DNA from 2 places in the Promicromonospora sp. NPDC019610 genome. Region 1 is predicted to be linked to the other one. Evidence: riboswitches for the same ligand, from Rfam matches in the RefSeq annotation. Region 1 holds a riboswitch; the other holds the start of a gene.
What was found. A riboswitch is a leader RNA that binds a small molecule or an ion and turns the genes downstream of it on or off. The one in region 1 is predicted to bind FMN.
Positions count from the first base shown of each region.

Region 1 (3,394 bases):
AAGCGCAAATACCCAGCACTCAGCGATCGGTCTCGCTTGATTTCCTGTTGGAAATAGTGTGCCAAGCGGGCCGAGTCACCCGCACCGGGTCCGCGGCCAGCTCACCGACCCGCCCCGGTGGGGGAGGACGGCTCGTACTTTCGGCCAGTCCGAAGACTGGTCCGTGGGCCGATGACCTTGCTCCGACCGGCCGGGATGCTCGTTACATGACGACACCCGACGCGGCGCCTGACGCTGCACCCCAGGCCGCAGCAGTCTCCGGGACCGCAGCACCCGAGGCGACGACCGGGACGACGTCCGCGACGCCGCCCCGGCGCACCCGCCGCCGCGCCTGGCTCGTTCCCGCCGGCCTCCTCCTGCTGTCGGTGATCCCGGCGATCGGCGGCTCCGCGCGGCTCGCCGAGCTTGCTTCCGGCCCGGTGCTCACGGAGGAGAACGCGCGGTTCGTGACGCAGCCGCTGCCCGTCGTCGTGCACATCGTGTGCGTGACGGTCTACAGCATGCTGGGCGCCTTCCAGTTCGTGCCGGGCCTGCGCCGTCGCCGCTGGCACCGGTGGGCCGGGCGGGTGCTCGTCCCGGCCGGGGCCGGCGTCGCGCTCACCGGGCTCTGGATGACGGCGTTCTACGACCTGCCGGTCAGGGACACGGTCGTGGTCAACGGCATGCGGTACCTGGTGGGCACCACCATGCTGGTCGCGCTCGTGCTGGGGGTCCGGGCGGCCTTGCGCCGGGACTACGCCACCCACTCCGCGTGGATGACGCGCGCGTACGCGCTGGCCATGGGCGCCGGGACCCAGGGGCTGCTGCTCGGGCCCCTCGTGCTGGTCACCGGCCGCCTGGACCCCGTGACGAACTCGATCGGGCTGACCGCGGGGTGGGTGATCAACCTCGCCGTGGCGGAGTGGGTGATCCACCGGCGCCGGCTCCGGGCGCGCAGATGACGGGACCACGGATGACGGGACCACGCACGACGGGACCGCGGGTGACGGGCCCGCATGTGACGCAGACCATGGCCGCACGCGCCGCGACCTGTGGCATGCTGACGAGCAGCAGTACGCACACACGTGCTCCGGGGTCGGTGTAATTCCGAGCCGGCGGTGACAGTCCGCGACCCGCGTCCGTCCGCAAGGACGGGCCGGTTGACCTGGTGGAACTCCAGGACCGACGGTGAAAGTCCGGATGGGAGGAAGCACGTGCGGCGGAGCCGTCCCCCCGGGGCGTGCGACGTCGTGACGTCGTGCGCGCGAGCAGGGCCTTCCGGCTCCTGACTCGCGCACCCGTCGTCCACCCCCGGAGCGCCGACGCTCGGGGAGGACGGCATGAACGACGGCAAGGATCAGGCATCCATCGGACCGGACGGTCTCCAGGCCGCTGAGCTGAAGAAGGCGATGCGCCGCGCCCTCGCGCTGGCGCGGCTGGGCCCGGCGTACGGGCCCAACCCGCGCGTCGGCTGCGTGCTCCTCGGCCCCGACGGCGGCACCGTCGCGGAGGGTTACCACCGCGGCGCCGGCACCCCGCACGCCGAGGCCGCCGCCCTGGCGGACGCCCGGTCGCGCGGCGTGGACCCGCGCGGCACGACGGCGGTCGTGACCCTGGAGCCGTGCGCGCACCACGGCCGCACCGGCCCCTGCGCGGACGCCCTGATCGAGGCGGGCGTCGCCGCGGTGCACGTGGCGGTCGGCGACCCGAACCCCGTCGCGACGGGCGGCGCGACCAAGCTCCGCGACGCGGGCATCCCGGTGTCCGTCGGCCTGCTCGCCCACGACGGCGAGGAGCTGCTGCGGCCCTGGCTGCACGCCGTCCGCACCGGCCGGCCCTACGTGACCCTCAAGCTCGCCACCAGCCTCGACGGCCGGGTCGCCGCCGTGGACGGGACCAGCCGCTGGATCACCGGCGACCGGGCCCGCGCCCACGCCCACGCGGTCCGCGCGCAGGTTGACGCGATCGCCGTCGGGTCAGGCACCGCTCTCGTCGACGACCCGTCGCTGACCGCCCGGCGGGCCGACGGCGGTCTCTTCGAGCACCAGCCGCTCCGCGTGGTCCTCGGGCGTCGCGCGGTGCCTGACGGCGCCCGCCTGCGCGGGACCGGCGGCCCGCTGCTGCACCTGCCGACCCACGACCTCGACGCCGCGCTGCGGGACCTCGGCGGCCGGGAGGTGCGCCACCTGCTCGTCGAGGGCGGTCCCACGCTGGCCACGGCCCTGCTGGCCGCGGACCTCGTCGACGAGCTGCACGCCTACGTCGCGCCGGTGCTGCTCGGCGCGGGCGCCACCGCCGTCGGCGACCTCGGCGTGACCACCATCGGCGAGGCCGCGCGCTTCGCCACCGCGGACGTCACCCGGCTGGGCGACGACGTGCTACTGGTGGCGCGCCGCCTCAAGCCCGCTGAGGCCGAGCCCTCTCAAAACCAGTCCGCTGAAGACAGCACCGCAGCAGAGCAGACCGCAGCCCTTTCCGCACAGGACGGCCGCCCCGGCCGGCGCACCCAGGAGGAGATCTGATGTTCACCGGAATCGTCGAGGAGCTCGGCTCCGTCGTCGCGCTCGTCCGTCCCGACGGCGCGGGCGCCACGCCCGGCACCCCGCCCGGCACGGACGCCGTCGCGCCCGACGCGGTCCTGACCGTCGCGGGGCCGCTCGCGACGTCCGACGCGCGCCCCGGCGACTCGATCGCCGTCGACGGCGTGTGCCTGACCGTCACCTCCGTGGCCGACGGCGCGTTCGTGTCCGAGGTGATGCCCGAGACCCTGCGGCGCACGTCGCTCGGCGGCCTGGTCCCCGGAGCCCGGGTCAACCTGGAGCGGGCGCTGCCCGCGAACGGCAGGCTGGGCGGGCACGTGGTCCAGGGGCACGTCGACGGCGTGGCCACGCTCGTGCGGCGCACACCCGGGCCGCGCTGGGACGACCTGGAGTTCTCCGCGCCCACGGCCCTGACCCGGTACGTCGCGGAGAAGGGCTCGGTGGCGCTGTCGGGGGTCTCGCTGACGGTGACGTGGGTGTCGGACGACGGGTTCGGCGTCTCGCTCATCCCGACGACGCTCGCCGCCACCACGCTGGGCGGGCTGGCCCTGGGGGGCGTCGTCAACGTGGAGGTCGACGTGCTCGCGAAGTACGTCGAACGCCTCATGGCGAGCGGGGTCGCCCGATGAGCGGCGTGCGGGCGGCGGAACTCGCCGGCACGGACACGCCGGGCACGGGGCTCGTGGAGCGTGCCCTCGCCGAGCTCGCCGCCGGGCGTCCCGTGCTGGTGGCCGACGACGCCGGCCGGGAGAACGAGGTGGACGCCGTCCTGGCCGCCGGCGTCGCGACGGCGGAGTGGGTCGCCTGGACCGTGCGGCACTCGTCCGGGTACCTGTGCGCGCCGATGCCGGCGCACCGGGCCGACGCCCTGGAGC
Region 1 covers NZ_JBIRXX010000002.1:745,141-748,534, forward strand. Annotated here, with positions in the region: gene ACH45N_RS14975 (DUF2306 domain-containing protein) at 207-941, shown strand; FMN riboswitch at 1,061-1,197, shown strand; gene ribD (bifunctional diaminohydroxyphosphoribosylaminopyrimidine deaminase/5-amino-6-(5-phosphoribosylamino)uracil reductase RibD) at 1,320-2,501, shown strand; gene ACH45N_RS14985 (riboflavin synthase) at 2,501-3,148, shown strand; gene ribA (GTP cyclohydrolase II) at 3,145-3,394, shown strand, end outside.

Region 2 (3,394 bases), on a different contig from region 1:
GCAGGCACGCCCGTGGGCCCACGGCTGCGGCCGGGTCCGCACCCGTTCGCCCGACGCCGCGGCGCGCCGCACCTCGAGCTGGAGGTACTGGTCCTGCGCCGCCTCGGCCACGGAGTAGGGCGCGGCCGCCCCGTGCAGCACGTGGTCGGCCATGTCGGCCACGATGCGCGCGATCGACAGCTCGTCGTCGGGCAGGCGGGCCGGGCGGAACGCGTTGCGGTACAGCCACTCGCCGTCCAGCGTGTAGCCGCGCAGGAACAGGCCCTCGTGGCTGCCGGCCCCGCCCGCGGCCACGCGCTCCAGCGCGGAGCGCCGGGGCAGGCCGTCGGCGCCGACGCTCCGCACGACGTCGTCGCGCAGCTCGCCCCGCTCGCCGCGGACCAGCAGGGCGGGGGAGCGGACCCAGGAGCGGTACTGGACGTCGTCGAACTCGTACGTACCCAGGCGGTCGCCGTAGTCCAGCCACGCGGTCGCGTGCACCGTGCCGACCAGGGCGAGGTCGTCGGGGTCGTCCGCCCGGCCGGGGCTCGGCAGCACCCGCCGCGCGTCGCGCCGGGCGGTGATCTCGACGTCCTCGAAGCCGGCGCCCAGGGCGCGGCGCAGCACGCTGAGGCCGTGGTAGTCGTGCGCCACGGCGACGTGCGCGTCGGTCACGGCGCCGAGCAGGCCGGACGCCGCGACCGCGAGCTGCGCCGCGATCAACGGCTCCAGGTGGTACTGCTCGGCCACGTGCACGCAGGCGCCGTCGTCCACGAGCCGCTGCAGCGCCGCCAGCTCCTCGACCGTGCCGGCCGCCGGCGTCTCCGTGAGCACGGGGACGCCGGCGGCGGCCAGGTCGCGGACCACCGGCTGGGCAGCGCCCGCGGGGAGGGTCAGCAGCACCAGGTCCGGGGCGCCGCCGTCGAGCAGCTCCCGCACCGAGGCGAAGGCCGGGGCGGGGAGCCCCGGCAGCCCGGCGGCCGGCAGGCCGCGCGTCGCCAGCGCCGCGCGGTCCGCCGCGTTGCGGGTGGCCACCCCGGCCACCTCGAAGCGGTCCGGCAGGGCGTGCAGCACCCGCAGCATGGTGCGGGCGCGGAAGCCCGAGCCGACGATCCCGATCCTGGCCGTACGCTCCGGTGCGTTCACGAGCGCCGACGGTACGCGATCAGGCCGTCGCGACCGCCGTGCGGTCCGGGCCGGCGTTCTCCCGGCGGCTGATGCGCCACCACGCGAAGAAGCCGAACAGCGTGAACGCCCCGTAGACCACGTACATCAGGGCGGTGGCCCAGTACCCGGCGGAGAACAGCAGCGGGACGCCGACGAGGTCGACGGCCACCCAGATCAGCCAGAACTCGACCCAGCCCTTGGCCATGCCGTACGTGGCGAGCACCGAGCCCGTGAAGATCCAGGCGTCGGCCCAGACCGGCTCGTACGAGCCGAGGGCACGGAAGAGGGGGGTCAGGAGCAGGGTCCCGGCGAGCATCCCGGTCACGAGGCCGATGCGGACCCGCCACGAGGCCCAGCGCGGGTGCACCGCGACCGTTCCGGCCCCGCCCGACCGCTGGGTCTGCCGCCAGCGGTACCAGCCGTAGATCGAGACGGCGATGAACATGATCTGGCGGGCGGCCTGGCCGAGCATGTCCGCCCGGCCCGTCTCGCCGAACCAGGAGCCCATGAAGACGGTGAAGAGCAAGATGTTGCCGACGATGCCCACCGGCCACGCCCACACCTTGCGGCGCAGGCCGCCCAGTGCGGAGGTCAGGCCGAACAGGTTGCCGATGACCTCGCGCCAGTAGATCTGCTGGTCGCCGACCAGGAACGTCGCGTCGTAGGCGGCGCGGAACCAGTCCATGTCTCTTCCCTCTTCCGAAGTCCGCACACGGGACTCCGGGGTGAGGGCCGGCGCGCCACGAGGGCGCCGACGACGGCGTGGTGCCGGGGACCCCGAGGGGTCGACGGCGCGCGCCGCACGTGCTTCCTCCCATCCGGACTTTCACCGTCGGTCCTGGAATCTCACCAGGTCAACCGGGTTCTCCCGAAGGAGCACCCGGGTCGCGGACTATGACCGCCGGCTCGGAATTTCACCGACCCCGGAGCACGTGTGCAACTGCTGCTGCACGATGTCTAGCGGAACACAGGATGCCACGGCGGCATTCCCACGAGAACCCACCCCGTGTCAGACGTACAGGTCACCCGGGTGACCTGTACGTCTGACACGGAAGACACGAACTAGACCAGCGCGTCCCGGACGGCGCGGGCCACCTCATCGGGCCCGGCCACCCCCTCGACGACGGTGACGACGACGCGGCGGGTGACCGGGGTGCCGTCGTCCGCCAGGGGGCTGGCGGCGGTGCCGAGCACGGCGGCGCGCCGCAGGTCGGCGAAGGCCTCCTCCAGCTCGGGCCGCAGCTCGAGCGACGGCGTGCGCAGCCAGCGCCGCAGGATCGCGTTGTGCACCGCGACCACCGAGGCCGCGAACGCGATCGACGCCGTGGAGGCGGAGCGCTCCGGCGGCAGGGTGTCGCGCAGGTAGTGCGTGAACGCCCGCTCGTAGCGGTGCGTCGTGACGAGCTCGCGGTCGCGCAGGGCCGGGACCTGCTGCAGCAGCGCGTATCGGGCCAGCGAGGTCTCGCGCTGGCCCACATGGTGGTCGAACACCATGCGCGCCGCGCGGCACACCTCGAGGTACGGGTCGACGTCGGGGTCCCAGGCGCGCCCCAGGTCGTGGCCCGACTCCTCGCTCGCACGCGCGTCGGGACGGGTCGCGGCCAGCATGACCACCACCTCCTCGAGCAGCAGCTCGTGGTCCGCGAAGACCACGTCCTCCTTCGAGCGGAACCGGCGGAAGAACGTCGCACGGCTCACCTTCGCGGCGTCGGCGATCTCCTCGACGGTGGTTCCCTCGTACCCCTGTCGGGTGAACAGGTCTACCGCTGCGTCGACTGCCTGCGCGTGCGTGTGGGTACGGACGGCGGTCATGCCAGGCAGGCTACCGCGTGCCCCCCGGGCGCCGTGAAGAGTCTTTGAGCGAAGAATGCGGTTCATGATGCGAATTTTCCCGTTTGCCGGAGATCTTCCCTGACTGCAGTCTGCGCAGGTAACGCACCTCGCGCACGGCCGTCAGCAGGCCGAGAACACCGGGTACCGCGGACCACGGGTGACCGAGGATCACACCCACCAGGCACACCAGAAAGATCACCCCGCCGGCCACGACGGTGGCGAGGCTTCCCCATCGGATCCCGGTCACGCGGTTGAGCGTAGTCTGCTGCGCGTGACCGAGACCGCAGCCCGTCCCGTCGTCGACGTCTACGTCGACCCCATGTGCCCCTTCGCCTGGATCACGTCGCGCTGGGCCCTCGAGGTGGCCCAGATCCGCGACGTCGAGCTCACCTTCAAGCTGATGAGCCTCTACCTG
Region 2 covers NZ_JBIRXX010000003.1:80,997-84,390, forward strand. Annotated here, with positions in the region: gene ACH45N_RS21510 (Gfo/Idh/MocA family protein) at 1-1,125, opposite strand, end outside; gene pnuC (nicotinamide riboside transporter PnuC) at 1,145-1,831, opposite strand; FMN riboswitch at 1,947-2,082, opposite strand; gene ACH45N_RS21520 (helix-turn-helix domain-containing protein) at 2,209-2,958, opposite strand; gene ACH45N_RS21525 (hypothetical protein) at 2,969-3,226, opposite strand; gene ACH45N_RS21530 (DsbA family protein) at 3,251-3,394, shown strand, end outside.
Region 2: another riboswitch for FMN. It lies ahead of pnuC (nicotinamide riboside transporter PnuC); the one in region 1 lies ahead of ribD (bifunctional diaminohydroxyphosphoribosylaminopyrimidine deaminase/5-amino-6-(5-phosphoribosylamino)uracil reductase RibD).